DNA from 2 places in the Ornithinibacillus salinisoli genome. Region 2 is predicted to be linked to the other one. Evidence: a T-box and tRNA genes for the amino acid it is inferred to sense, from the RefSeq annotation. Region 2 holds a T-box; the other holds one or more tRNA genes.
What was found. The T-box of region 2 lies ahead of ACFSTA_RS11405 (valine--tRNA ligase). A T-box ahead of a tRNA ligase gene usually reads a tRNA of that ligase, here a tRNA-Val.
Positions count from the first base shown of each region.

Region 1 (16,032 bases), on a different contig from region 2:
CATGATCACGCCACCTAAAACAAGCAACGGCGCTTTTGCCATAATGCGAAGAGCCATAAAGATCGTATTTTGTATTTGTCGTACATCATTTGTAAAACGTGTCATCAAACCAGAGGTTGGATACTTATTTAAATTGGCGAACGAAAACGCCTGCACTTTTCGAAATAATCTTTCCCGCATATCATGTGCGAATCCCCAACTTACATGAGAAGAAAAAAACGAATTTATAATTCCAGATATAAATGCAAATAAGGCAAGACCAATCATAATGCTTCCCCACATTATAATGTTGTTCATATCATTTGCCATAACCCCGTTATCAATCATTTTTCCAAGGAAAAAGGGAAGTAATAGCTCTGCTGCAAGCTCTACAAGCATGAGACTTAAGGCAACAAAAGCAGGTAATTTGTAGTTCTTCAACGATGAAAAGACTGTTTTCACGAATAAACCTCCGTTGTCAAAATTCTTTGTTTAAATGAGATAATTAAAAATAATTTTCACTTTATTATAAGGTAAAAACAAGTTTTTTTCCAAGAATTTATTTCGAGTATAGAAATAAAATTTGTGGGTGATATGGTAAAATGTGTTCATAGAAGGTGATGGGAGAGGGTCTGTTTTTTACTTTTTCATTCACTTTTAGAGAATCTTAAGAAATTCTTCATTTTTATCTTACCTTTATGTTAAGAATTCTTGCTTATACTTATACATGTTAGCAAAATGAAAACGTTGGGATGAGCTATTTGAACGATTTAAACGTGGTGATGAATCACGGCATACAGACGGTTCTGGCCTTGGACTAGCTATTGCTAAGTCAATTATTGACTTACATGGGGGATTTATGGATATCGCTGTCGATGGTGATCTGTTTAAGGTTACGGTACGATTAGAAGAACAAGAGGAAAAAAGCTAGGATCCTTTATTCGAGAGAGAAATAGAATAGGAATACCATGAAGGGATGGCTGCATACGAGTAGCCATCCTTGTGTGATTTCCACCAGTTGTAAAGGTTAAAGGAAATAGGGCAATAACTATTCATTATATATATGGATATTTTCGGAGACTTGATTTTTGTTTTATTTCAATTCCTCTAGATAGCATATAAAATGAAAATAATAAGAAGATAAATGCCAATAATGGAAAATAAAGAATCCATTGATAGTCATAAATGAACGATCTCCATTGCCCAATTAGTCCAGCCCAATCCATACTTCTAGAAATATATACGGGAGGACCACCTAATCGTAGTATGGTTCCACCAAGCAAGATATTAAAGATACCAAGTTGCCCAATAAGCGTTAATACTAGAATGATTTCTTTTACGAACATGACAAGTAATGTACCTTTCAGATGAGGTAAAATGTGTTTCCAAAGAATGCGCAGTTTTCCAGCCCCTAATGCTTTAGTTGCCATAATATATAATTCTTTTTTTATTTCATTTGTTTTGCTAAAAACAGCAGAATACACTCCAGGAAAGCCAACAAGAACCATCAAGCTTGATTGTAGAAAAACCAGTTCTAGAACAGACAATGAAGGATTAATAGTGATACCTATCAGTAAAAAGTAAATGATTAAAAAAGCTGGTATACTGCCTAGTAATCCGAGAGAGGGACTAGTGCCTTTATGCTGGCGATTGGATAATCCAAACCATATGCCAAGTGCTCCACCAATAATTATTCTGAGTAAAGCCACTCCAATTCCCACAAAAACCGTATATTTCGCACCATATAGTAGCAAAGTTAATATATCATAGCCCCATTGGTCGGTCCCAAAAAGATGTTCACGTGATGGAGGAAGTGGGGGAGAAAGAACCCCGAAATCATCCGAACTATTATAGTAATATTCGGTATCCTCAACATAATCTTTCTCATAAGGAGCAAGGAATGGACCAAATAGTGTAATGAATAGAATAAAACTAATAGAAATGACCCCAATCCATAAGCGCCAATTACTCATGAGTAAACACCCTTTCTAAAACCATGATCATGAAGCGAATACACCAATAGATAAGCAAATATAGTAAAACCAATGAAACTAATGTATTTACAGCAAGGTTATATTGGTAAGCTGTGTCACTACCAAATAGGATACGGGTGACACCTCTAATATTGAATAGATATTCCACAATAAATAGATTACTCATCATAATCGAGGTAACTTTATGTAAATCGGCTTTTAAGTATGGAATAACATTTCTAATAACATGGTGGATATAAATATATCGTTTCTTAAGTCCTTTTGCTTTTGCTGTTAAAATGTACTCCTCTGACAGTACGTCATATGTTCTTTCAGATAACGTTCGGATCAAGTAGATTGCTGGTACAAGGGTCATCGTAATCAATGGTAATAAAAAAGCTTTACTTTCCGTGGAAAGTGAAGCAACACTGATCAGAGTGAATCCAATTGCTTGATTGATAGATACTACACTAAGTTGCAAAATTAATACAAGGATAAAATCAGGTATCGTACCTAGGAAACCGATTATATCCTTTATCCAATCTTTTTTTGATTTACTGAGCCAAGTAGAAAAAACAATACCAATAGATACTGTCAACATGCCTGCAATTAATAGATATTGGAATGAAGTTAAAAAGTAATCTGGTAGATCTTTAAGTATGTTATAAGAACGACCTTTTCCCTCTTCGTAAATGAACGATTCTCCATGAAACAATCCAACCACATAATTTTTTGCAAATTCTATCATAGATTGGGTATTGATTGTCAGTTCACCATCAGTAACTTGAAGTGAAATCGGTAAAGCGGCTAATAAAAAAATACCTACAAAGAGGCAAACGAGAGAAAAAGTAATTCGCATAATTTTTCATCCTTAACATTCGACATTTCGAATAAATACTATCATTTACTGAAAATTAGTTCAAGATGAAATATACTAAATAAAATGTATAAAATTTTATTTTTTTCGATAAGAATTCGAGTGATAGTTAAATTATAATGGGATGTTTCGAATTAAGTAATTAGTGTAAAATAGCATAATAAGTGATCTTAAGTGGAAAATACTTGTGGATCAAAAAATAGTGAAAAAGTAAAGGAGATACAATGACAAACGAAACGAATGAAACAGGTTGGAACTTAGTCAATAGTTATGCTCACTTACCGGAAACATTTTTTGCTAATCAAAAACCAACACCTGTACAATCACCAAAGCTGTGTGTTTTCAATAAATCTTTGGCAACCTCTTTAGGGTTGAACTTACAAAATCTTCAAAACCATGATGGTGTAGCAATGTTTGCAGGTAACCTCATACCAGAAGGTGCTGAACCTCTTGCTCAAGCTTATGCGGGACACCAATTCGGGCATTTTACAATGCTAGGGGATGGCAGGGCTGTATTGATTGGTGAACAAATTACTCCCTCTGGTGAACGATTTGATATTCAACTTAAAGGGGCAGGCAGAACGCCATATTCCCGCGGAGGGGATGGAAGAGCAACGCTTGGTCCCATGCTACGGGAATACATTATTAGTGAAGCAATGCATGCACTTGGGATTCCTACAACTCGTAGTTTAGCAGTAGTGACAACTGGGGAGCCTGTGCTACGTGAAACGGAACTACCTGGTGCTATTCTAACTCGGGTTGCTGCCAGTCATCTTCGAGTTGGGACATTTGAATATGTTGCCAACTGGGGTACAGAGGAAGAACTTCAAACGCTAGCTGATTATACGATAAACCGCCATTTCTCTGATTTGGAAGCGGAAGAAAACAAGTATTTATCGCTACTTCATGAAGTCATTAAGCGTCAGGCTGAACTGTTAACGAAATGGCAGCTTGTAGGTTTTATTCATGGAGTGATGAACACCGACAATATGACGATTAGTGGAGAGACGATTGATTATGGGCCATGCGCATTTATGGATGAATATGATCCCGAAACGGTATTCAGTTCAATCGATAGGGGAGGACGGTATGCTTATGGTAATCAGCCAGGTATTGGGCAATGGAATCTCGCCCGTTTTGCAGAAACCTTATTGCCGCTCTTACATGATGATCAGGAGCAGGCGATAAAAATGGCACAAGATGCACTTTCAAAGTACGCTGAGGTTTATCATCGTAATTGGATCACAGGAATGAGAGCAAAACTAGGGATCTTTAACAAAGAGGAACAAGATGAAACCCTTATCGCAGACCTGTTAGGATTGATGAAGAAATATCGTTCAGACTATACAAATACCTTCCGCTCGATAACATTAGATAGGCTGGAAGGCGATGACTTATTTGGTACGGATGAATTTAAACAATGGCATATGAAATGGCAAGAAAGGTTAGACAGGCAGGAAGAAATGAAAACTTCCTCAGAGCAATTAATGCGTAAGAGCAACCCTGCAGTAATCCCACGTAATCATCGAGTTGAAGAAGCGCTTGAAGCCGCTGTAGAACAAGAGGATTACTCTGTCATGGAACGGCTTCTTGATGTACTTTCAAAGCCATACGCATATTCTTCAGAGCAGGAGGAGTATTGTGAGTTACCTGATCCATCTAACGTTCCTTACCAAACTTACTGTGGTACTTGATTTTCGACCTTATTTGGTTAAAAAGTTTTCCGTATAATATGGTTGTGATTCTTCGTTGAATGCAACACCAACAGCGAGTGATCGAAAATCAGAATGTAATATATTTTCTCGATGGCCAAGAGAATTCATTAGACCTTCATGGGCAAAAATACTGCTTGATTGACCTGCTGCAAGATTCTCACCAGCCATTTGGAAGGCAATTTCATCTTCTGTCATTCGGTCAAAAGGTGATTGTCCTTCCAAATTTGTATGGCTAAAATAGTTATTATCTGCCATGTCACTACTGTGGTCGCGAGCAGTTTTTCTAACAGATTCATCCCAAGTTAATATGGGTAGGCCATGGTTTACTCGTGCTGCATTAGTTAGATCGAATAATTGGTATTCGAAGCCTTCTTTTAATTCCTCACTTGGTTCGCCAAAAAATGCTTCCTTTTGCTGTTCGAGTTCTTCACTTATAATTTGAATGGCTGTAACCTTATTGTTTTCATGTTTATCATAAAATATCGTTACATAATTTTGATCGATCAGGAATGTATGATATTTTCCATTATCTTGAATCTGGTAGTTGATGAATCCCTTGCGGATGCTGTTAAGTGGTTCATCAAACGTAGCCAGGACAGAATCCCTTGAACTTTCAAACGTGATTTCATGTGTAGAAGTTAGTAGGTCTTGATTGGTGTATAACCCTACCACTCTATTTTGATCATCATAAGCAGCCATGAAAAAGTTTTGGTAGTTTTCGTGGTAGGTAACCCAATCGACCCCATATTCATTTAAAGAAGTCCGCTGCGGTTCACCTACTTGTTGTTCCACTTTGGATCGTTCATCGCCCAGTTCCACATTATGAATGGAAAAGGATTGTTCAGTTGGCGTGTTTAATTTTGGCTTCTCGGCTACAGGCTGATTTTGTTGGGCGTTATCCTGTTGAGTTTCATCTAGTTTACCTAGTAATTGTTGAAGCTTTTGATTTATTGCCTCTACTGTATCCATTACGATTGGATTTTCTTTTATCGCAATTACATCGGAGTGAATTTCTTCATAAACACCCGTAAATCCAGATCGTTCGAATGCTCCTCCATAAAAATGCCAAAGTGCTCCTACAATGAGTATTAAAAAAATTATATTTCGTAACTTCGGCATGTTTTCACTCCTGACTTATCTTACCTATTAATATTCGATAATTGTAGCAAGTTTCATAGTGTTGAACAAATAAACAATAGAAAGTTCTGTACTATCATTAATTGACACAAGTTTCTAACCGTAATCATAATTATGGGTATGAGTGTACAGATTTTCAAGAAAAGGAGTTGTTTCTTTGTATCCATATTATTTTTATCGCGTTAACGGGTGGGAACAGGTTTTAAGTTTATTACGCCAAAGCTTATATGCTGAGGAAATGGTATGTGCGATGAGTTCGGAACTTTTTCATATTCCAGAAACGCAAGATCTAGAAGGGAATAGAGAAATGCACGACCATCTTGTTCCAGCCTCATATCACCGTGTGACAGCTGTCGGTTCTTCACAGAGACTTGTAAATGGTGAGCAACGATCTTCTATTGTAGAAACACTGGTAGCATGTATAAATAATGCTGAAAATCAAGATACAGAAGTTCGTGCTGGATTAAATACAATGGAGGAAAACGCAAGTTCTGAATATAAACCATTTATTAACATGATTATCCAATGGCAAGGGCAAGCCGAAGCATATTTATCTCAAGCAAAAGAATCCATACAAACCATGGGAGTTTCATTGAATGGCAATGAACAGCAGAATGGTGAATACAATTATTAATGAAGAGTTTTAGGTTAACTAATTATAGTTTAACATTAAAGGGTGGAGATTCTGCCTTTTTTTGTGGAATTGTGGAGCGGAGAGAGGTGAAATTTCAGTTGTGAACGAATATATTTGAGTTTATGAACGGATCTGCAGTATGCTACTCTCTTTTTTCTTATTGACAGGAATTACTAGTTTACATATAATGAAGTCAGCAATTTCATATCATGATTCCGTAGCTCAGCTGGGAGAGCGCCACCTTGACAGGGTGGAGGTCGTTGGTTCGAGCCCAATCGGAATCATCCAATGAAAGAAGCCTCAATCCTTTATTTAAAAGGGATTGGGGCTATTTTGTTTCTTTTAATAAAACTAATCTAATGATAGAAGCTTGTTGTTCACATTTTGTAACCCATTAGTATGTCAAAGTGCTTATTATAGAAATTTTTATATCAAGATTCGTACTTATTAAATACGAATATCAATGATGGAAAATGAAGTATGTAAATAGATATTGAGACAAGATGTACTTAAAGGTTACAGGAATTAAAAAAGAGAAATGGTATTACAGGTGGTCTATTCGAAATTTAAAACCCAATTTACAGTATTTATAACGTAGTGGTTAGTGCTATTATTATATATCATTTTTTTCTTACCGGACCCTAAAGGATATTATAGTTAACATTAGAAGGTTTTTATTTGGTTAAATTAGAATAAATGCATACGAAAGGGCAAGATGAAATTTAGTATGCAATGGTTTATGCTTTTCAATAATCCTTCCAATTACTAATAGTTTGAGAAATTAATTGTTTAATGTCTTTCACACGATTTGCTCCAATATAGCTATTATTAAGTAAGTCACACAAAGAAACTAGATCAACTAACTTGGAAATTCTTTTCCATTCTTGTTGCAATATTACTCCGCCCGATTGTAAACCTTCAATAAAAGCATGCTCAAACACATCGATATGAGGGAAATTCTCATAGCGTAACATATTGCCAATATCTACATGTACCGGACCGGCAAATGCAAATTCCCAGTCAATAATGCCGGTTACTTTGCATTGCTCTTTATTTTCAGAAATCAAAATATTTAACCCATTGTAGTCACTATGTACAAGAGCAGGAGATTCATCGATATTGTATAAATAGTGATTGTTCTTAAGTGCGAATTCCCATAATTCACTCGTTAACTCTTTTCCAAGCCAGTGACTAGTGTGTCCATCAAATAAAAATCCCTCCATGAACGAAAGAAAAGAATTCGGAGTTATTTTTAATGGATCATTAACTTCTAAATCTTCATTGAAAAAGCCTGATTCTTTGAACGTATTCTTTCTTATTTCTGAAAGCCATGAACCGACTGAAAATGCTGATTGTTTTATTGCATTAATATCATTACTGTACATGATCTTTTTAAGCTGAATACCTTCTCTCCATTCCATAATTGAAAAGGATTGATTACCTTGAATCTCACTATAATAGATTTCAGGTACAGGCAAATGTTTATGTAATTTTCTGTGCAAACTGTTTTCCAGCTTACAATTTTTCTCGTTACTGATCCTTAAAACCAAGGGGTTTTCTAAGGATTCGATTTGCAATTTATAATTTGAATTGACTAACCCACCCCCTAATAATTCAGCAGATTCTAGCTTTTTATTAGACATAAAAGATTGCAGTAACTCCTCAATCTCTTTCTTACTCAATGTATAAAGAGGCTTTGTTCTTTCCCAATTCTCTTTCATTATTTTCCTCCATTTCTATTCATAGTTTTTATAGCTTTGAGATTTTCCCCTTAGATGTTGTTCTGTATTGGTTGAAGCTGTAACATGAATTTAAACAAATTTATGGCTTGACTTACTAGTAAGTATGTTAACTCAAAGGGCAAAATCCCTTATTAAAGATCAAGTACTCTATATAAATCTTAATACTTCTAGATTAAATTGAACAGAAAAAAATTAGTTTGTTTCATACTCCACAATTCATCCTCTCCGAATCTCTAGTACATTATTATCACTTCTTAATGTGTTTCTTATGTTGTGCTAATGCTACATTTATAATTTACGCAAAAATGTAAAAATACAAAAAATAAAAGGTTTTTATAATAAAATATAGAATAATAGATATAGCTAAGGAACAAAATTAATGAAGTTTGAAAGATCAAGGATGCTTGCTTAATTAATTTCAATCCAAGCATTCTTGATCTATCAATTTAGAACTTTTCAATACAAATATCTACCCTTCACAAAAGAGGTGAGCATCATAAAAAAGCTAATAATTATTATACGTCTTACTGCTAATTGGAGAAATAATAACAAGAGAATTTGAGAATAGGTCAATTAATCTATTATTTACATTACCATTAAATCGGACAAAATTAATTTGGAGTAAGTATTTTAGTGCGCTTACTATTTCAATTTTCACGTTTATCTTCATAATAGCTGTAGGATTGCTTATCGGAAAATTGTTCGGGGCAGAAGGAACCTTTGCTTATCCAGTTCTGATTGAGAAAGATGGACATTTCTATTATATGTCCACTGTGCACTATTTACTTTTTGTCATTGCATTATATATGTTTTATAGTTTAGTATTCAAACATTTACTCGGTGCATTGTTAGCAATAGTTGCTACCCTTATAGGTGGATATCAATTGGGAAATTTGACTAATTGGATACCATTTTCTTGGATTAATCCGTTTCAATACACTATCCCCAAAGAAGCAATCCTATATCAAAATAACCAACTGTTCTATCAAGGTATTCCAGTTACTTTATTAGTGACATTGTTATTAATCGTTGTTTCTATACTTAGGATAAAGCGGAATTACAATTAGTGGGGATAGGTACTTCCCTACTGATTATTAGTTGCATCGAATAACATTGTTAAAATTTACAGAGAGTTCAATAACTATTAACTTGCTCTAGAGAATTTTAGGGTGGAGGTCGTTGGTTCGAGTCCAATCGGAATCATCCAAAGTAAAATCCTCAATCCAGTTATAAAACGAATTGAGGATTTATTTATCTTGTAATAGGCTAATGTCCACTTGTTGTTACCCAGTGTTAAAAGATTGTTTCTTCAAATTTATCCAAAATACACTCTACTTTTTACTAAATCCTGAATTTCATTGTTTGCTGCACTTCTCGTATATAACCATATTTCACCTAGGTTGGATGTAGGTTGTCGGTCAACCTGCAAGGGTGTGACAAACCAACCATATGCTGGTGCACTTGCATTTGTGGAGATTGCTCGCTCATTTGTGACGACAAAACCAGTTGAATCTCGCACTTGATAAAGAACAACACCCTCGAAGGCACGTCCCCATCCTGCCAAACGAAGCCCACCCCATACAACAGTTCCTGGTAGTGGAGAAGCTATAGCAATATTTTGCGAGCTTGGTAGTGGTATGATTAAGGAAAAGTTTGGCCATATCGTGTCGGGAGCAAATCCCAGCCTCCTCCAGTTAGCACTTAATATTGCATGCAATGAAACCCCAAAACGGCTGGCTACTTCGTTTAGTGTATCTTCTGGCTCTACATTGTAAATAAATGCAGGTACCTGTAATCGTTGCCCTGCAATAATAAGGTTAAAATTCCCTAACTGATTAATACCAGCAACCAAGTCTGTATGAGCAGAAAAGCGCTGTGCAATAGTATATAATGTATCACCTGGTGCCACTACATAAAATGTACTCGTAATTGAAGTTGTGTTTGTAGGAACAACTAATATCTGTCCAGGGGAAAGCAGATTAGGATCGGTAACAGGGGGCTTCAAGTAATTGCTGTGAATAATAGCCTGAATGTCACTTGAAAACATGGAAGCAATAGAATGCAAGTTATCCCCTGGTTGAACCGTATAAATAACGTGAGAATCGGTCGAAATACTCAACAATATCCTCTCCAAAAATGAATTTTAATTTTATAATATGCAACTAATGGGTAAATGTACTTTCTGATAAGATAATATTGTAACAAGACTATGAGATAAAAAAATATATACGTGTGCGGAAAGGTTTTCCGGTGCGTGACAGGAATTATTAATATTTATCGGGTCTTTGGAATATTAAGTGGGATTGCTATTTAATAGTTTAGTAGCAGTTGGGCTATAAATCGGATTATTTGGTGGATAATTAAATCAAACAATAGTACGAACTAGGATGTCTACTAATACAAGTGATACGATAGACAATTAATAAAATTCTTGCGTAACTAAGTTGGTTGTTATGAAAAATAAGAAAGTTAATATAAATAATATTAATTTTTTTGATAATCCTAAAATAGATGCTACTTCTTGCACACATTTAAATTGCAATATATTAGTATATTAAGGGTTAACCTTTAATTAAGTATAAAAAATTGAGAGGTGAATATATGAAAATCGTATTTAAAAGCTTCGCTATCTTTTTTAGTATTATGTTATCCGTAGGAACAATTAATACAGTCAACGCAGAGAGTCGAACAATAACAGAACTAAAAACAAATTTATTCCAGAATGAAAAATTCTTGAATCTAAAGCTTATATCTCAAAATGGAACAAATGAGTTTATTTTAGAACAAACCATTAATTATGACGGCAATGAACCTTTAATACTAAAAAATTCAGAATTTAATAACATAACAATGTTTAACCAAGCCGGAAAAGCCGTTATCGCTAAAAAGTTCGATTACGATAAAATAAGAATAGATAAAAAAGGTGGAATGAAGAAACAAGTAGTGAAGTTTAAGATTCCAGATGGAACTTACAAAGTGAAATTAAGTGAAAACCATGATATAAAAATGAAAGGAAACATATTTAATTCAAGAGGGAATCAGTTATTATTTTTAGATATAGAAAATGGAGAAGGTAAGATTGTTAGAAATTCTAATGAAGAATTTTTTAAAAATATACACCAAACATTAAAACAAGCAGGTATAAATGATCTTCAGGAATACAATTTATACTATATGGATGATCTAAATAGAATTGACAAATTTGCAGAGATTCCGGTAAGTTACTGGAAAAAAATAAATTCTTCTATAAAAGAAGGAGATATTATTTCCATCTTCCTTTTTAAACAAAATGAAGGTATCGTTTTACATTTTGACGGAGATAAAATAAAATCTAAACATAAATTTGTAAACAAAGATAATAAATGGTTTTTGAATAGTACAATTGATTCTCGTGGTTAAACATGACGATAGCCCATACTATTTTTAAATGGTATGGGCTATCGGTTAATCTTTTTGTTATTCTGTTAAATGATTCAAATCCTCAATGGATTCTGGACGTCTTTTGTGAAAAATCTTTTTAGTCAGATGTATAATCCTCATTTATGGAATACGATAATACGTCTGCTTCTTTGTCCCAATCAACCTTAACTTCAACCATTTTACCTTCAGCGTTATTGATTACAAAGCTAGGGTTACCATGTTCACCTGCATTTTTTACTTGTTCTTCAAATTTTTCTTTCACATTTTCTCCAAATAAATCATTTAATAATTCGATTGCTTGTTCACGTTTTAAGTTCCTCATCTTATCACTTATCTCCATCATTTAATCTTCTGGCTTCTTCTGGACTAGACATCTTCGTTGACCCTTTATAACGAAGGCCCACATCACGGTCTGATTCTACTCGACCACTTTCTCGTAACTTTTTTTCTTGACGATCTTTTCCCATCTATTCAGCACCTCCTATTGTTAACATGAGTTTTTTACAAAGATTTATTCATACGTAACGATTCTACAAAAAACAACTGAATAAAAAAGTTTTCGTATTCTTGAGTAATCAAACAAAAATAACATGTGGAGACTACAATTTATGCAATACTTCAGCAGCAAATGCACTATTCAACGCTAGTCAATCAAGCTGAAAAATAAGAAACAAAGGCTGTGGAAATTTTAGAAGAAATGGTAGCTCTACTACATAGTTAATACATAGAGATTGGTTTTCAAGCTCTTTTTTCTTGTATAATGTTTCATTGATTAGAAGAGGCTTAATAATAAGGATAATCATATATGGGGGGACGTTAAATGTGGTATGCAATCATGTGGGGAACTATCGCGGCGTCGGCAACATTACTAGGTGCATTACTTGTTTTGAAATTCGCTATACCAAAACGAGTCATAGCCTTCATTATGGCTCTTGGTACAGGTGCATTAATTGGGGCAACAACATATGAATTGTTGGAGGATGCGGTGAAATTTAGTGGATTTCGAGAAATTGCCATTGGATTCCTAGGTGGAGCTTTAATTTTCACTATTTTGGATATCGTTGTTACTCGTACTGGTGGGCATAAACGAAAAAGATCGGAGCGTGGTAACGACAATTCATCCAATAAAGAAGATAAATCAGGTTCTGGATTAGGTATTTTTATTGGCACAGTAATGGATACATTACCGGAATCAGCAATGATTGGAATGAGTTTATTTAGTGGCGGGAGCGTAAGTTTGGCTTTAGTAATATCAATTTTTATTAGTAATTTGCCAGAAGGAATATCAAGTACGGTAGGATTACAAAAGAGTGGATATTCCAAGAAAAAGATAATTTTCCTATGGGCTTTAGTTGTCTTCTTCTCTGCATTGAGTTCCTGGGGAGGAGCGTTACTTGAATCAGCATCTGATAGCATCAAAGCGATTATGAGTGCATTTGCCGGTGGTGCAATAATAGCAATGGTCGCCTCCACCATGATGCCAGAGGCTTATAAAGAAGGTGGGCCGACTGTCGGATTTATCACCGCAATTGGTTTATTTATATCTTTGTTTTTGCATCATTTGTAATGATGTGGATGAGCCGGTAACTTTAACCTGAATATAACGAGCAAGTAAACCCCTGCTGATTGAAGTTTTACTTTATATTGTATAATTAGTTACAAATATAATAGAGGGGGTACGGTTTGTTAAAAAAGTTTCGAAAAAAGAGGCAAAGTGATATCGAATTCGTACGAGAAGATGTAAATGTAGAAGAGTTAAATATAGATGAAATACATGTAGAAGAATTAAAAACAGAAGCTGAAAATATGGAAGAATCAACTATTCGACAGCATGAACAGCATTTTTCTGATGAAAGATTATGGAAAAAATTACATAAAAGTGCGAAGAAAGCTGGTTCATCAGTGATATATGCTGTTTTAATTCTGTACTTCACATTGCAAAAGCCAGAAATACCATTGAAAGTGAAAGCTACCATTGCAGGTGCATTAGGTTACTTTATACTTCCAATAGACTTAATTCCAGATGTTGCTTTAGGTGTAGGGTATATTGATGATTTAGGTGTAATCACTGCAGCCTTATTTCAAGTAGCAATCCATATTGATGAGGGTATCAAAAAGCAGGCAAAGGATAAGATGAAAGATTGGTTTGGAGAAAATATCGATACCTCTGAAATAGATGAAAAAATAAAAATTTGATTTAGAGAGCCATACAACCTTGGGACAAGTAAAGTACCATTTAGGTAGTAACCTAAATGGTTCGTATAAAGAGATACTAATAAAAACGAGAGCTATTAATAACGGAGAAGCCCTGTTATACAAGTTTCTATAATTTGTATAATTGGGCTTGTTTATTTTTTTATTTAATTCACCAATAATCTAAGCATGGTATACTACATATTCCATCCATTTTTTAAAATAATCTCTTGCTATTATAACCATCTTGTGTAAATATATGTGTAAAGACACATGTAATTACTTAATAATAAATTTATAATCAGAAGTAGGCGAAGTAGGTGTTTTATGTGAATGATTTCACAAATGGTTTTTGGAAAAACAATGATAAGGAGTTAAAGCTATGAATCAAATAAAATTACGGAAGATGCTACAATCCTTTTTACTAGAGGATATTGGCGAGCAAGATATAACTAGTAACGCCATTTTTCCACTTGATGAAGTCGGAAAAGGATTATTGATTGCAAAAGAAGACGGTATTTTTTGTGGTGTTGAAATAATTAAAGAGGCTTATCATTTACTTGACCCCCAAATAGAGATTAATGTTCATTATACTGATGGGAGCCGAATTAGTTCTGGGGATGTGATTGGAGAAGTTTTTGGTCCTATTGCTCATTTACTCACAGGGGAACGAGTGATACTGAATATCATCCAAAGAATGAGTGGGATTGCAACAATGACCAATCGATGCGTGGAGCAACTAAATGATCCATCGATTCAAATTTGTGATACCCGAAAAACGGCACCGGGATTACGAATGCTAGATAAATATGCTGTTGTCACAGGTGGAGGGAAAAACCATCGGCATGGCTTGTATGATGGGGTAATGATTAAGGATAATCATATTTCATTTTGTGGATCCATAACCAAAGCCGTGCAAAACATTCATAGTAATATTGGACATATGGTAAAAGTGGAAGTGGAAACGGAGACAAAGGAAGAAGTTTTAGAAGCAGTTGAAGCAGGTGCAGATGTCATTATGTTTGACAATCGTAGTCCAGAAGAGATTAAGGAGTTTCAGGAGCTTGTCCCAGATTCTATTGTTACTGAGGCATCTGGGGGAATTGATCTCGACAGTTTACCTACTTATGCAGGTACAGGAGTCAATTATATTTCTTTAGGTTTTTTAACACATTCTGTTAAAGCACTTGATATTAGTTTACAAGTTAAAGAGGGGAATAAAAAATGAGAGTTCTAGATAGAATCCAACAAGATATTCACTACGTGTTATTCATCCTTATCATCGCAATTGGATTAGTAGGATTAGTTGCTTGTAGCGAATCTGATGATGATTCAAAAGCAAAAGATGATACGTCATTACAAACAACCATCATTGGGGGACGTACTGGTGGTGCGTGGTCAGTGTTTACGGAAGGAATAGCAGAATCGATTCGCAGGGAAAATGAACATGCAGTTATTACGGTTGAACCAGGTGGAATCGTAGAAAACCCACCTACTGTTGGGACAAATAAAATCCCTTATGGATTAAGTTATACGATGACAGCTTATGCTGCGTATAAAGGTGAAGAACCATATGATCAAGCCTATGAGGATATTCGAGCTGTAAGTGTCGTGATTCCGGCTAACTACTATCAATTTATAGTAAGGGCAGATGCAGCATATGACTCATTGGATGAAATGATAGAAAAACAGATTCCATTTCGATTGGCTGTAGACCAAAAAGGATCTGCAGGAGAGATTATAACTAGGAATATATTACAAGCATATGGCGTTACGTATGAGGATATTATTTCCTGGGGTGGTTCTGTTGACCATTTAGGTGGAACAAAAACATTTGAATTAATGGCTGATAACCGAATGGATGCTACTGGAGATGCGGTGTCAGTACCTTCAAGTGATATTATTGAAGCTGCAACCACAATGGACCTTAAACTTTTTTCGCTGAATCAGGAAATTATTCAAACGGTGTCAGACAAGTTAGGCTTGGAAGCGGGAAAAATTAGAGCGGGAAGTTATAATTTTTTAGAACAAGATATTGATACTGTCAATACGCCATCAATTTTACTAGTGCATAAGGATGTATCCGTGGATGAAGTTTATCAAGTGACGAAATCTATATATGAAAACCTGGATTACTTAGGATCCGTCCATGAAGAATTTAAAAACTTAACAGATGAAAATATAACAGATGTTGGCAGTGTTCCCCTTCACCCTGGTGCTGAGAAATTTTTCAAGGAAATGGGATTATTGGATTAGGGTTGTCTCAATCATAGGAAAGTATATCAGCATTGTTATTTCTAAAGGAGTGATGGGACATGAAGATCAATAGAGTAGCAAGTTGGTTTAAAGAAGGGAATAAACG
Region 1 is NZ_JBHUMI010000020.1:34,898-50,929, forward strand. Features, by position in the region: gene ACFSTA_RS16950 (ABC transporter ATP-binding protein) at 1-441, opposite strand, end outside; partial or broken gene ACFSTA_RS16955 (ATP-binding protein) at 731-910, shown strand; gene ACFSTA_RS16960 (ABC transporter permease) at 1,035-1,952, opposite strand; gene ACFSTA_RS16965 (ABC transporter permease subunit) at 1,945-2,811, opposite strand; gene ACFSTA_RS16970 (protein adenylyltransferase SelO) at 3,054-4,523, shown strand; gene ACFSTA_RS16975 (CAP domain-containing protein) at 4,533-5,663, opposite strand; gene ACFSTA_RS16980 (hypothetical protein) at 5,839-6,315, shown strand; tRNA gene ACFSTA_RS16985 (tRNA-Val) at 6,527-6,599, shown strand; gene ACFSTA_RS16990 (phosphotransferase family protein) at 7,062-8,036, opposite strand; gene ACFSTA_RS16995 (ABC transporter permease) at 8,591-9,124, shown strand; gene ACFSTA_RS17000 (LysM peptidoglycan-binding domain-containing protein) at 9,373-10,176, opposite strand; gene ACFSTA_RS17005 (hypothetical protein) at 10,659-11,456, shown strand; gene ACFSTA_RS17010 (hypothetical protein) at 11,575-11,799, opposite strand; gene ACFSTA_RS17015 (YpzI family protein) at 11,804-11,944, opposite strand; gene ACFSTA_RS17020 (ZIP family metal transporter) at 12,298-13,044, shown strand; gene ACFSTA_RS17025 (YkvA family protein) at 13,161-13,673, shown strand; gene nadC (carboxylating nicotinate-nucleotide diphosphorylase) at 14,053-14,898, shown strand; gene ACFSTA_RS17035 (TAXI family TRAP transporter solute-binding subunit) at 14,895-15,926, shown strand; gene ACFSTA_RS17040 (TRAP transporter permease) at 15,986-16,032, shown strand, end outside.
Region 1: it encodes a tRNA-Val, which carries the amino acid that the T-box ahead of ACFSTA_RS11405 (valine--tRNA ligase) is inferred to sense. The anticodon was not compared.

Region 2 (16,032 bases):
AGGAAGTGTATGTTCCGGATACTCTCTCGTATACGGTTGAATTTCTTGATTTGAGTTTTCCGTAGTAGCTGCTTGTTCGTGACTTGTGGCTTTGGATGAATAGGAATCAGCAAGCTTATGTTGCTTAAATGCTACTCTTTTTTGATCTATCTTTACAACAATCGGTTTTTTTATACTCATCGCAGAATCGCCCTCACTTAGCTAGAATCGATTTACTCAACTCTAGCACAGACCAAATAAAAAGTAAGGCGAAAATTGTCATTCTATTATTTTTTCTTTCTACAAAAAATACAAAAAGAACTACCTAGAAAAGTGGTAGTTCGAATTGTGGGATCTAGGACTGTCTCCTGTCCTCCTGTCCCCCTGTCCCTATTGAGTCTTCGTGAATTTCCCCAGTAATGTGCTTTGCAACCTCCACTACGTCTAATGTTGCTCGTAAGCGATCAGAAAAGAGCGATCCCTTAGATAATTACAATACTGCCTTATCGTTGTAACTATTATAAATAGCGACTTTATTTCTTCCTTTACGTTTTGCTCCTATATACATCGCACGGTCAGCATACCGAATTAATTCAATAGGTGTGTCACAGTGCAATGGATAGTTTGCTACACCAATACTTACAGTAACCGAAATGTCAACAGATTCTTGAGTATGCAAAATATGCTTTGTTAAAGTAAACGTATTTTCTTCTATTTCTGCTCGTATTAACTCGGCAAACTCAACTGCATTGGATAGGTCCGTGTTTGGTAGAAGTACCGTAAACTCTTCACCACCATATCTCGCAACGAGACCTTTAGTTCCAATATAATTCTTTAGTCTGCTTGCTAAGTCTCGTAAAATTTCATTACCTGATTCATGACCATACCTATCATTAATATCTTTAAAATGATCTAAGTCCATTATAAGGACGGAACAGTTATTATTTATATTTCGTTGATCATTAAAATAGTTTGTTAGCGTGTTCTCTAAGTAGCGATAATTGTATAATTTCGTTAATCCATCTTTTTCACTATCCGCTTTTGTCAATTCATAGTGCTTTGCATTTTTGATAGCTACTCCAAGATAACTTGTTAATATATTTAATATTCGATGATGAATTTTCTCATACGTTCTTTTCTCCGATGAAACGATAGTCACTACTCCAACCGTTTCATCACCATACTCTATTGGTAATGATAAAACACTTTCCGTCTGAATGGGTATATTCGGAGATTGAATATGAGTCCATTCCCGCGAACTTTTAAATAATAATGATTCCTTTGTTGCAAACACTTTCCCACTAAATCCTTCATGTAACCCAACTTTATTAAATGTTTGCTCTGATTGGCCATGAACATCTTCAAATCGCACTAACTTTAATTTACTCTCATCCACCTTTTGGTAAACATATGCATAATTCAGCGGTAGTAATTGTACCAACTCTCGCATAAATACATTATAAACTTCCGCAACTTCTAGGTTTTGTGCTAATTTATGGCCGACTTCTCCAGTACGCTTCAGATAGCGGTTAACTTCCTGATAAGAATATAAAAGCCTCAATATTATAGATATACTAATAAACGGAATACATAAATAAAAGATAGCAGCCGTGCCAATCTCCGAGTATAGCAAATACAATACAAATCCAACAGGGATAATTAATAAAGAAGATGTTAATTCCCACCATAAACCTTTATCAAGGAATTTTGTCTTTTGTCCTCTAAGTACTCTTTGCACAATTTTAATCAATACCTGATTAACCACAAAGATTGAAATGGCATAACCAAATATAGCGATAATTTCAGAAGTGTTTCCATAAATAATCATACTATGGTTTCCACCAATGAATTGATATATTCCTGCACTTATAATTGAAACGAAAGCAAACATAAGCACATTTAGTGGAACACGATATGATTCCTTTTGTTTTAATCCCGATTTAAACAATACAATAATTAATGCAATTAATGTAAGTATTATTTCCGCAAAAAGGCCAAATGATAAAAATACAGCAATACTAATACCGTTAACAAAAAAAATAGGAGCATCCTGAATTATTAACGGAAAAAAAGCAACGACACACATAAAAACCGCAAAGAGCAATATATCAATCCAATTTCCTTCTATATTTATATAGTAATTATTTAATGAGAGCCATAATATAAATGGCCAGGCTACCAATGTAATTAACCAAACCAGTTTGATCTTCCACTTAGGTATCATCTTATTAGCTCCATCCCTTTTATACTATTTTCTGATGGTAATAATTCTACAAAATGTGACTTTTTTCTCATTTATTAAAAACTTTCTGATAAATTAACTATACCATATAGAACTAATAAGTTTCAAAATATTTTCTAACCTTTGCTATAAAATGTAATGATCCTGTTATATAATAAATTCCCCCGTTTTGATCTAATATATTTTCCATTAATGCCTCCCAGTTGGGTTCTTTTATAATTTTCGAGGATTCTATTACTTTTTGTAGTTCAAGAATAGATGCTGCTCTTGGATGGTCAAAGGATGTTATTGTAATTGAATCAAAGTAAGGGATACATTGATCGATCATTTGCTCTAGATCCTTATCTTTAAAACCAGCAAATATTAAATGCTTCTTCTTTTTCCGTTCATGATAGGAAACAGTATGTAGAAAAGATTCAATACCTGCAAGATTGTGTGCCCCATCAATAATGATGGTAGGGTCACTATAAATCGTTTCAAATCTACCAGGTACTTTTGTCGTTTTAATTGCTTCGAGTGCATCATTCCAATTAATAACAAATTTTGTAGTTGATAGTAACTTTAATGCCATAATTGCCATAGAAGCATTTTGCACTTGATGCATTCCTTCCATATGAAGAACTACCGATAATTGCTGGTTATTTTCGTCTATCCAAATATAATATTGTGCGTTTTCTTTAATTTCTCTATCTCGATAAAAAAAGTGTTTATTCAATTGGTAAATAGAAGCATTATTGTGTGCTGCTTCATTCTTGATAATGTTGAAGCTTTGATCGCTTACGTTCCCTATAATTACAGGCACATTTTGTTTTATAATTCCTGCTTTATGGTAGGTAATTTGTTCGATAGTATTTCCTAAAAAAGCCGTATGATCTTTAGATACATTTGTTATAATGGACAAGATGGGGGTAAAGCAGTTGGTCGTGTCTTCCCTCCCGCCCATTCCGGCTTCAATTAGTGCAATATCCACTGAATTAGAAAAATACATAAATGCTAATACGGTTAAAATTTCAAATTCAGATGGATGCAAATTTTTATGATCCAATTGCTTAATGGATGGATATAATTGATTAAGTAATGAAATAAATGCTTTCTCGGAGATTACTTGGTCATTATCAATGATATGTCCATTTCGCCCTTCGAGACTTGGAGAGGTAAAAACACCGACACGATATCCACTTGCTATTAAAGCATTCTTTATATACTGAATTGTTGAACCTTTTCCATTCGTACCGGCAATATGGATAGCTTCCATGCCATTCTCAGGATTTCCCTGCATACGTAATAATTGATCCATACGCTCTAAGCCAGGTTTAATTCCGAGTTTATATCTACTTTGAAAAAAAGCTTCTACTTGATTAATATTAGTAAACATAGTCTTACACCAACTTTATAAGAATTAAAAAAATTATAGCATATATAGAAAGGAAATCGGCAACTTGAATAAAACTGGATGGATAATATACAACGGTAACCTACCAAGTAATAAATTTTTAGACTTTGCCCAGATGCTACAAGCAGCTGCAACCCGCAAAAATAGTGATACAGTAATTTATAAAAACAATGAACTTCTAACACTTCTTGGTTCGGACGAGATACATATTTTAACAAAAGATAAAATGAATCTACCAGATTATGTCGTATTTACGGATAAAGATCTTTATTTAGCAAAACAACTAGCGTTATTAGGAATACCCGTTTTCAATCGTGCAAAGGCAATCGAAACTAGTGATGATAAAATTGCTACCTATCAGCAACTTGCTATGCATCGACTACCGATTCCTAAAACCATTATTTCGCCAAAGGTATTCTTCCGAAATCAAAATGAACCTTCTTATCCTGATCTTGATACAATTATAGCGAAATTAGGCTTACCAATGATTGTAAAAGAATCCTTTGGCTCTTTTGGAGAGCAAGTCTATTTAATCCAAAACAAAGAGGAATTACAGGAAAAAGTAACAGAATTACAAGGAAAAGCATTTATGTTTCAAGAATTTATTTCATCTAGTTTTGGTAGAGATTTACGTATCCAAGTAGTAGGAAATCGAGTTGTAGCTGCTATGAAAAGAATTACAACGAATGATTTTAGAGCTAATGTAACAGTCGGAGGTTCAATGGAAGCCTACGATCCTACCGACCTGGAGAAAGAACTTGCTATTCAAGCAACTAAAGTTATTGGAGCTGATTTTGCAGGTGTTGATCTATTGTTTGGACAAAATGATCAACCATTAATTTGTGAAATTAATTCAAATGCTCATATCCGTAATCTCTTGGATTGTACAGGAATTAATGTAGCAGACTTTATCATTGATTATATTCTAGAATCTATTAAGTGAGGATAGTAAAGATGAATTACGATGGATGGTTAATTTATAGTAAACAGGATGCATTGGATAATGAAGCATATATAAAATGGTTCATTCATGAAGCTCTGAACCAAGGCTTAACCTTAGAATTAATATTACGAGAAGAAATAAGTATTGGGATCATCAATGATGAACAACGGTTATTCGTTAATCACACTGATATAGAATTACCTACTTATGCCGTAGTTCGTACAGTAGAACCATTATTGAATTTACAACTAGAAGAGATGGGAGTTCAAGTTTATAATTCAGCAAAAACGGCGGAAATTTGTAACCATAAAGCATTAACCCACCTTGAAGTCAGTAAACTTCGTATTCCAATGGTCGATACATATTTTTTCAACAAAAAGAATTTCACTTCTAAAGCACCATTGCCATTTCCATTTGTTATAAAAGAAGCAACTGGTAGAGGTGGAAACCAAGTATATCTTGTAGAAAATAAAGAACAATGGGTACAGTGTAGATCAAAGCTTGTTTCACATGATGTAATCGTCCAGAGATGCCAAGTTCAATTAGGAAAAGATATACGGGTATTTGTTGTAGGAAAAGAAATTATAGGTGCCGTTCTTCGCGAAAGCAAAACTGACTTTCGAGCAAATTTTAAACTCGGTGGCTCTGCTAAATGGTATGCGCTAAATAAAGAGGAGACCAAGCTGATTAATAAAATTATTCATCACTTTGATTTCGGAATGGTAGGAATTGATTTTCTGATTAATCCAGATGGCAGTTTACTTTTTAATGAAATTGAAGATATAGTAGGTTCTCGGACTTTAAGCGCTGTTAGTAATATAAACATACTTGAACAATATACACGTCATATTAAAAAAGAAATAAGCGGGAAATACCATTAAGGTAATCTCCCGCTCTTTTTATCTTGATTTCAATTCATTTAAGCGTGCTTTCACTTTGCTTTGCTTTTCAAGATAATCTTGTTCTTTACGTTTCTCTTCATCAACAACAGCTTGTGGTGCCTTACTAACAAACCCTTGATTGGCTAACTTTTTCTGAACTCGTTCTACTTCTTTTGTCCATTTGTCAAACTCTTTCTCTAATCGCTCTATTTCTTTATCAAAATCGATCAACCCTTCGAGTGGTAAGAATATCTCAGCACCAGTAATAACGGCAGACATTGCTTTTGCAGGTACATCCACTTTCGTACTGATAGATAACTCATCTGGGTTACAGAAGCGTTCCAAGTATGCACGATTACTCTCAAGTTCAGCTGCTATATCATCATTTTCGGTCTGAATTAACAAGCTTACTTGTTTAGACATAGGTGTGTCTACTTCGGAACGTATATTTCGTACTGATTTGATAATAGACACCAGGCGATCCATTTCAGTAGCAGCTTTCTCATCGTGGAACTCACTTCTAATTTCTGGCCATTTTGCTACTGTAATTGATTCTCCTTGATGTGGCAGCTTCTGCCATATTTCCTCGGTAATAAATGGCATGAATGGGTGTAATAAGCGCATGGTTTGATCAAGCACATAAGCCAATACAGAACGAGTCGTTTTCTTTTGTTCCTCATCCTCACCATATAATGGTAACTTAGCCATTTCAATATACCAATCACATAATTCATCCCAAATAAAATTGTATAAATGACGCCCCGCTTCACCAAATTCATATTTATTTGTGTTTTTCGTAACATGATCAATCGTTTCATTTAATCGTGTTAATATCCACTTATCGGCGAGCGATTTTTCTCCAGTCAGATCAATATCCTCATAGCTGAACCCTTCCATGTTCATCAATGAAAAACGAGAAGCGTTCCAAACTTTATTGGCAAAGTTCCAAGTTGACTCTACTTTTTCCCAATAAAAACGTAAATCTTGACCAGGTGTTGAGCCAGTTAACAAGAAATAACGTAATGAATCGGCACCATATTTGTCTATGACATCCATCGGATCCACACCGTTACCCAGTGATTTACTCATTTTACGACCATCTGAATCACGGATTAAACCATGCATTAATACATCCTTAAAAGGTCTTTTACCAGTAAACTCTTTAGATTGAAAAATCATTCGAGCTACCCAGAAAAAAATGATATCATATCCAGTCACCAACACATCTGTTGGGAAATAACGCTTATAGTCTTCCACTTCTTCATTTGGCCAGCCCATCGTCGAAAATGGCCATAGTGCACTGGAGAACCATGTGTCTAATACATCCTCATCCTGCTCCCAGTTTTCTAGGTCAGCTGGTGCTTCCTTACCAACATAAATTTCTTTTGTTTCCTTGTGATACCACGCTGGGATTCGATGTCCCCACCATAATTGACGAGAAATACACCAATCACGGATATTATCCATCCAGTTCAGATAAGTTCGCTCAAAGCGTGGTGGATAGAAATTGACTTTTTCATCCGTATCTTGCATACCTACTACTTCATCTGCTAGTGGTTGCATTTTTACAAACCATTGTGTCGATAAATATGGTTCTACAACTGCTCCGCTACGTTCGGAATGTCCAACTTGATGTGTATGATCCTCTATATTGAATAATACGCCTTGTTCTTGAAGATCTTTAACAATTTGTTTACGGCATTCAAAACGATCTAGCCCTTCGTATTTACCAGCATTTGCATTCATTGTTCCATCTTCATGCATTACCAATACACGTTGTAAGTTATGACGATTACCAATTTCAAAATCATTCGGATCATGGGCTGGGGTGATTTTAACCGCTCCCGAACCAAACTCCATATCAACATAATCATCCGCAACGATTTCAATTTCCCGTCCTACTATTGGTAATACAACTGTTTTTCCAATTAGATCCTTGTAACGTTCATCATTAGGATGAACTGCAATAGCTGTATCACCTAACATCGTTTCTGGTCTGGTTGTAGCAATCTCAATAGTTTCATCACTATCTTTAATGGGGTATTTCATGTGATAAAACTTACCTTGCACTTCTTCATATAGTACCTCTATATCGGACAAGGCTGTTTTTGTTTTTGGATCCCAGTTGATTATATACTCCCCACGATAAATTAACCCTTTTTCATAAAGTGTAATAAATACTTCTTTTACAGCATCAGACAGCCCCTCATCTAATGTGAAACGTTCACGCGAGTAATCTACGCCAAGCCCTAATTTTTCCCATTGAGCACGAATGAAATCTGCATACTCTTCTTTCCATTCCCAGGATTTTTCCAGAAATTTGTCTCGTCCTAAATCATAACGACTCTTACCTTGTTCCTTCAATTTTGCTTCAACTTTCGCCTGAGTTGCTATTCCAGCATGATCCATTCCAGGTAGCCATAATACATCATACCCTTGCATTCGCTTCATACGAGAAATTGTATCCTGCATTGCCGTATCCCAAGCATGACCTAGATGCAACCTACCAGTTACATTTGGTGGTGGGATTACTATAGAAAACGGCTCCTTATCTGGGTCTCCTGTAGCTTCAAAAAACTTGCCATCTATCCAAAATTTGTATCGATCCTTTTCAACTGCTTGTGGATCGTATTTGGACGGTAACGATGTTTCCTTTTCATTCATAATTTGCCCCTCCTAAAAATATATTAAAAAAACCCTTTTCATCCTAAAAAAGGACGAAAAGGGTATATTTCCGTGGTACCACCTTTGTTTACAGGAAACATGATCCTGTACACTCATTCTTGATAACGGCAAGTAACCGGCCTTCTCCTACTATTATTTCAAAGAAGCAGCATCAAGGGCGACCTTCCAAAACATCATCCTAGGAAACTTTCAGCTCACGGTTTCCCTCTCTAAAGGTGATACATTTTGTACTCTTCCCTCTCACAGCATTTAATTTTGAATATCGGATAATTATTAATATATTGTAGCCAATTTCTTTCATAAAATCAACTATTATATTAAGAATTGCACAAATTCACTATATGCATACATATAGTATTAAAGGAATAAAAAAAGGTGAGTACTTTTTAAGGGGTGATTACATGGCTAGATACTATCGTTATCGTCTTCCACCGTGGTGTAGAAATACCATTATAGTAATTGAAAATTGCACGTTACCGTTATTCATCTTTCAATTAATTCGTACCATTATTCTTCCAACTAGCTTTGATGTATTGTTGTCCATTTTCTTAGCTGGATTATTTATTAGTTTTTACTTAAAATGGATTTAGCTTTCAAATTCATCAAGGTCCAAACTTTCGTACTCTGATTCCACATAATCAGAGAATTGTAATGCAAAGACTAATCTCCTGTTAGCTTGCTGTAAATGTTTTACTTGTTCCATCATGGATACATTCGGATTCTCCTGATAAACTTGGATTAGCTCCATGTATTCTGCAGGGTCCATCAAGTAGATAGCCAATAAAAACAATTCACTTTTCTGTAATTCATTTTCCTTGGTGTACGTAACAAAACTATCGATTAAATTATCTACTGATACATCATAAGGAACAACTTTTGCCTTATAGAACGTTACTAAATCAAAAATCGCATTATCAACGTATGCCTTTTCCCAATTTAAAAAAAGGATTTGATTCGCTTGAATAACATGCTCCGAGCATAGGTCTCCATGACAGAGACTCACACTCCAAGATTCTGTATCGGTCAATTCAACGATTAATTGCTCGAGACGCCAATTCAACTTGAAAAATACTTTTTCTAAGATTTGGTACTGCGTACAAACTAATAACTCAAACGGGGACATATATCTTTTTTGTTCAAACTGTTCGACATAGGATAAATGAGTTGATTGAACTGTTTCCAACTCCTGTTTATATCGATGAAATGAAGATATAATTGATTCTGTAGAAATAGGTTGGACTTTTTTCGTGCTGTGATGTATATGACCTATCGCTTGATATAATTTTTCCGTAACCAAGCTATCATCTACTTCTTCAAACCAGGGTGTTAAATAAAAAAGCTGACCCTCTAATTCATGATAGAAATTACCTTGTCTTGTTAAATAAACAGGTACGATAGACGGTAATTTATTCTCATTTGCTATATGAAGTACTTGTTCCCAAAATGCAACAGTTTCTTGTGTAAGTTGACTCTTTTTTAAAGCATATTGATAATGGTTCATATCGGTAATTTTATATAAACGATTTGTTATGGACTCTATTTCGACAGGGTAAACTCCATATGACTGTAGGACATTTCGAACGGTTTCCACCCTATTATCACCACCAAAATTTAATACCAAATTTAGATACCCCTTGGCTATACTTAGGCAAGGGGTATTACATATTGTTAATCTTGTTTCCTATAGGGGATATACAATAACTGTCCTTCTGCGATACTATCATCTGATAATCGATTTTGTTTTACAATATGCATTGACGTCGTGTCATATCGTTCTGCGATAGTTTCAAGTGTGTCTTTCTCTTGCACGATACAAAGCCTCATCTTAGCATAGCTTTCCTCTTCATTCCGAAACATATCAGATAGATAACGCAAATCAGCTTTTTGTTTTGAACTACTCTCACTACTACTTTCACTGCTCTCTCTTCCAATCTCGTTACTTTCATATAGACTTGGTGACTCATTGTAATCAAGATGTTCTGGAGAGAATTCAGGTGAATCTGCATCATCATCATCAGGTGAGTTATCATCATCATTTTCATTTTGAAAGAATTCAGAGAAAGTTTGCGTCTGCTTATATTTCCAACGACCGATTTCATTTGATTCTTCTTTATCATCTTGCGTGCTAGGTAGATCTTCTTGTTCTAATTCTTCCTTTTGTTTTCTTATTTCAAATTGAAATGTATCCTCTTCGCTCGCCTTTTGTTCTTCTTGGTTGTTAACAGATTCCTTTACAGATCTTTCTACATCCCTGGCTTCTTCTAATTGGTCATTAATACCGTGAATTTCAATAGTAGACATTAATTGTAATTGATGAGGGTCCGGTAATTCATAATCGAAAGAAGTGATCATGACAGATACATCATCTAAGTCTTCTACTCGGTACGATGGTACTGAAATCTCTACTGGAAAACGGTGCATAAATTCTGCACTATCATGCTCCGTATCCACTACTCGTTCCATATAACGCTTGGAATGATAGACATCTGTAAAATGAGCATCCTCGTTTTCTTCAGTAGTATTTTCCGTTTTTAAATAAGACCCTTGCAACTCAACTACACCGCGTATTGATATATACTCATTGAATGGCTGTATAGAAATTTCTGGTTCTAATGATATCCCCATTATTTCTCCAACTTCCTGTCCTCTTTCAAAATAAAGAGACTCGTTCAACTCAAAGCTAAACACGGATTGATCGTTTGACAAGTGGCTTCCTCCCTTCAGCATAAATCCATATACTTATATCTCTTAATTATCTATATGAATGCATGTAAAAGGATATGCTTCACAGGGGGAATTTTACATAGAAAGTGAATATGAGTATAAAATTTGCTTTTTGGGAATAAAAGAATGCTAATTCGTAATTGATGTAAAATGTGCAGTAACTTTAACACGTTTTTTTCTCTTAATCTTATTGAATTGAGAGTGCTACAAAACCGCTCCGTCAGAATACTTCGCTTTCCGTGGGCACGGCCTCAGCCTCCTCAGAAGAAAACCACTTCTTCCGGGGTCTTCGGACACGTACTGTTCCCACAGGACAAGGAAAGCTACGGCAGCATTGCATCGCACGAAGAAAATTGGTTTATATTTTCGAGGAGTCTTCATATTCTGCCTCCGCTAGTGGCGATTTTCTAATTATGGAATGGTGTTAGCCATTGATTTCAACACTTAGTGGGTTCTTCCCATGGTATAGAAAGTTATTTTAGGGAACACATGTTATGAAGGTCTCAATGCACTATTCTAGCGCAAGAAATACACGTAGACTCCTTGAAAAAGAAAACCACTTTTTCTGCGTGCGATGTGTCGCTGACGTAGCGTTCCTTGTCCTGCGGGAGGAAAGGCATCGGTGAGACCCCGCAGAACGGAGTTCGAGGAGGCTCACCAGCCGCCCGCGGAAAGCGAAGTGTATTTCTGGAGCGAGATTTGGTGCAGTATATTTAATCTCAAATTTCACGACTTTTTTCATACTAAGATACTTCGCAGTTTATGTAAATTGTAATAAACGATGCAAATTAAGCCTTAAAAAAGAATCTGAGCTACTCATTAGGGAGTAGCTCAGTAATAATTTCTATTTATTAATTTTTGCAAAAGCCTTTTTAACTGCTTCAATTGTTTTTGTAATGTCTTCATCTGAATGTGCGGTTGATAGAAATAGCCCCTCAAATTGAGAAGGTGGTAAGAAAACTCCCTCTTCAATCATCGCACGGTAATATTGAGCAAAATAATCTAGGTTTGAATTTTGTGCGGTTTCATAGTTTATAACCGGTTCATCTGTGAAGAATACACCAACCATCGACCCTGCCCGATTAATCTGTAGTGGAATACTAAATTCTTCTGCAGCCTGTCTAAAACCTTCCATTAATCTCTCTACTTTTTGATTAATATCATCATAGGAAGATTCCGACAAAGCATTTAAAGTCTCATAACCGGCAGTCATTGCTAAAGGATTGCCAGATAAGGTACCCGCTTGGTAGATAGAACCTACTGGTGCTACCTTTTCCATTATTTCTCGTTTACCACCATATGCACCTACTGGTAAACCACCACCAATTACTTTTCCGAGACAAGTTAAATCTGGTGTTACGCCAAAATGGCCTTGTGCACAGTTATAACCTACTCTAAACCCTGTCATTACCTCATCAAAAATTAGAACCGTGCCATTTTCTTCCGTTAGATTTCGCAATTCTTGTAGGAAGTTACCTTGTGGTGGAACTACTCCCATGTTTCCAGATACAGGTTCTACAATAACCGCGGCTAAATCATCACCAAAATTTTCAAAGGCATAACGAACACTCTCTACGTCATTGTAAGGAACAGTAATCGTATTTCGTGCAATCGATTCTGGTACACCAGGGCTATCAGGAAGACCTAAAGTTGCAACTCCAGAACCTGCCTTGATTAGTAAGGAATCACCGTGTCCATGATAATTACCTTCAAATTTCAATATTTTATCTCTACCGGTATATCCTCGTGCTAGTCGTAATGCACTCATTGTTGCTTCAGTACCTGAGTTAACCATACGAACCATTTCAATCGATGGGACCCGGTCAATTACGAGCTGAGCAAGTTTATTTTCTAAAATAGTCGGTGCACCAAAGCTAGTTCCTTTTGCAGCTGTTTCTTTAAGTTTTTCTACTACGCGTTCATCAGCATGTCCTAAAATTAATGGTCCCCAGCTTAATACGTAATCAATATATTCGTTCCCATCAATATCTACAATTTTAGAACCTTTCCCCTGTTCCATAAATATTGGCGACATACCTACCGACTTAAATGCACGTACAGGTGAATTGACACCACCAGGCATTAAATCGACTGCTTCTTTATACGCATCAACAGAATTTTGAAAGTTTTTCATGTTACCACCTCACATTTATTATTCACTAAGCCATTTTGCAACATCTTTTGCAAAATAAGTAATGATTAAATCTGCTCCAGCTCTTTTCATAGCAGTTAGTTTCTCTAGTACGAGTTCTTTTTCATTAATCCATCCATTTAAGGAAGCTGCTTTTACCATGGAATACTCACCACTTACATTGTAAGCCACTACTGGTAAATTAAAATTATTCTTAACATCTCTCACAATATCCAAATAAGACATAGCAGGCTTTACAATTAAGAAGTCTGCCCCCTCTTGAACATCAGATTCTGCTTCACGTAACGCTTCTACACGATTTGCAGGATCCATTTGGTACGTTTTTCTGTCGCCAAATTGTGGTGTACTATCTGCTGCATCACGGAAGGGTCCATAAAAGGCTGATGCATACTTCACCGCATAAGACATAATTGGAACATGTTGATAACCAGCTCTATCCAAAGCTTGACGGATTACGGCAACAAACCCGTCCATCATATTCGATGGAGCTATAATATCTGCACCAGCTTCGGCTTGTGAGACAGCCGTCTTAGCCAATAGGGTAAGAGATTCATCATTATCAACATCGTGATTATGAATAACACCACAGTGTCCATGGGAAGTATATTCACATAAACATGTATCTGCCACCACAAGCATATCAGGAAATTCTTTTTTCACAAGACGTGTAGCTTGCTGGATCATACCATCTTCGACATATGCACCCGAACCAACCTCATCCTTTTCTGAAGGTACCCCAAAGAAAATCACTGATTTAATTCCTAACTGATGTACTTCTTTCACTTCATCCTTTAGGAGATCCAAGGAAACTTGAAAAACTCCTGGCATAGAAGGTACTTCATTCTTAATATTATTCCCTTCAATGACAAACATAGGATAAATAAAATCCTCTGTTCGCAAATGGTTTTCCCTTACAATAGCACGCATTGCGTCCGAAGATCTTAAACGACGGTGTCGTTTAAAGCTTGGCAATTGTTCCATATTAATTATCCTCTCTTAAATATTTACTCATACATTCAATCATGCCATCTACAGTGAATTCATAAGGGGTAATTGTATGTACAAAACCTAATTCATTGGCTCGTTGTTCCGTAGTTGTGCCGATACAAACACAATTTGTCTTAAGTGTATTCTTATAATTAGAACCACGGTTAGCCATTTCCATATATGCTTCAACTGCAGATGGACTTGTAAATGTAATAAAATCAAACTCATTTTTCTTTAAGGTTTGCTCTAATTGATCTCTTATCTCTACATTACTAGCGGTTTCATAAACTTCTATTGTCTGATAAGGAATATTAAGCTGATTAAACCTACGTAATAAAACATTCCGAGATCGATTACCACGAACTATTAAAATAGGTTCCACATGTTCAACGGTTTGTAGAAACTCGTCAGCCATGTTTTCTGCATTATAGATTGTTGGAATGAACGCAGGTGATAAACCATACTCGTTTAGTGCTTGACCTGTTTTTCTGCCAACTACCGCAATTTTCATTTTTTTTAACGATTCCACCGAAATATTTAATCTATTAAGATGCTTAAAGAAGCATTGAACCCCATTTATACTCGTAAAAAAGATCCATCGGTAGTTAGATAAATTTCTTAATGTATTCTCCGTGTTAACTTCCTTTTTACATGAAATTTTTAATAGAGGTATCTCTACTGGAGTCCCTCCATTTTTTAATATTTTATCAGAGAGGGTTTTGGCTTGTGATCGCTCCCGAGTTACAAGTATTTTCTTTTCATGTAATGGTAGAGACATTAGTTGTTAAGCTCCTCTTTCACTTGGTCAACGATTTCCTTGGCTCCTTGGTTTATCATTTTGTTTGCAGCCGTTTCCCCTACTTTAACAGGGTCTGTGCCCCGAACAACCTCTTTTAGAATTGTTTTTCCATCAGGTGTCCCCACTAAAGCAGTAAGTACAACATCCTCTTGATCTAAATACGCATATCCACCAATAGGAACTTGACATCCACCTTCTAATAAATGTAAAAATGTTCTTTCGGCAGTCACTGTTCGTGTCGTTTGTTCGTGATTTATCTTAGCCAACAAATTCCGGACCTCTTCATCATCTTCACGACATTCTATCGCCAATGCACCTTGACCTACAGCTGGCACACATACTTCTGGCTCTAAATACTCTGTGATAAGCTCTTCACTTAATCCAACTCGTTTAAGACCTGAAACTGCTAAGATGATAGCATCATAATCTTCCTCTTGTAGCTTCCGTATGCGAGTCTCAATATTTCCTCGAATCCATTTAATAGAAATATCCGGTCTTTCAGCAAGGATTTGTGCTCCACGCCTTAGACTACTGGTACCAACTACTGCACCTTCAGGAAGATCTTGAAGCAACACATTACCTTTGGATATAAATGCATCACGATGATCTTCCCGAATAGGAATCGAAGAAATAACTAATCCATCTGGTAAGACTGCTGGCATATCTTTCATACTGTGTACGGCAAGATCGATTTCTTTGTCATACATTGCTTGCTCAATTTCTTTTACAAATAGACCTTTTCCGCCTACCTTTGATAAGGTAACATCAAGTATACGATCACCTTTCGTTACAATTTTCTTTACCTCAAACTCATTTGATATTCCTGCTTGTTTCAATTGATCGATAACCCATTCTGTTTGAGTTAAAGCTAAATTACTTTTCCTAGAACCAACTACTATCTTGCGCATATTTTTTCCTCCTTCGACGTTATCAAAAATGAAAATTAGAGAGCATACTAAATAAAAAAAAGTTAATTAGTAAAATTAAAAATGCTGCAACATTGTATTTTGCAATTGCCTTTCCTGTATAGCCTGTAATTATCCTTAACATCAAATATAAACTGTAAACCACCAGTACTAGTATCGACCCAATTGTTTTTAAATCAAACCAGTAAAATTCTGCTCCCGAAGTATATGCCCAAACAACTCCCATAATAATACCGATTAATAAGACTGGTACGCCAAAGGTTACAGATCGAAACGAATAGGAATCTAGTAACTCCAAATCCCCAAACCTCCACATCCATT
Region 2 is NZ_JBHUMI010000016.1:157,906-173,937, reverse strand. Features, by position in the region: gene ACFSTA_RS11430 (SPOR domain-containing protein) at 1-180, opposite strand, end outside; gene ACFSTA_RS11425 (sensor domain-containing diguanylate cyclase) at 470-2,203, opposite strand; gene ACFSTA_RS11420 (bifunctional folylpolyglutamate synthase/dihydrofolate synthase) at 2,316-3,596, opposite strand; gene ACFSTA_RS11415 (ATP-grasp domain-containing protein) at 3,661-4,557, shown strand; gene ACFSTA_RS11410 (ATP-grasp domain-containing protein) at 4,569-5,438, shown strand; gene ACFSTA_RS11405 (valine--tRNA ligase) at 5,457-8,102, opposite strand; T-box leader at 8,149-8,376, opposite strand; gene ACFSTA_RS11400 (hypothetical protein) at 8,525-8,713, shown strand; gene ACFSTA_RS11395 (phosphotransferase) at 8,710-9,744, opposite strand; gene spoVID (stage VI sporulation protein D) at 9,792-10,829, opposite strand; gene hemL (glutamate-1-semialdehyde 2,1-aminomutase) at 11,692-12,981, opposite strand; gene hemB (porphobilinogen synthase) at 13,000-13,980, opposite strand; gene ACFSTA_RS11375 (uroporphyrinogen-III synthase) at 13,982-14,764, opposite strand; gene hemC (hydroxymethylbilane synthase) at 14,764-15,693, opposite strand; gene ccsA (cytochrome c biogenesis protein CcsA) at 15,716-16,032, opposite strand, start outside.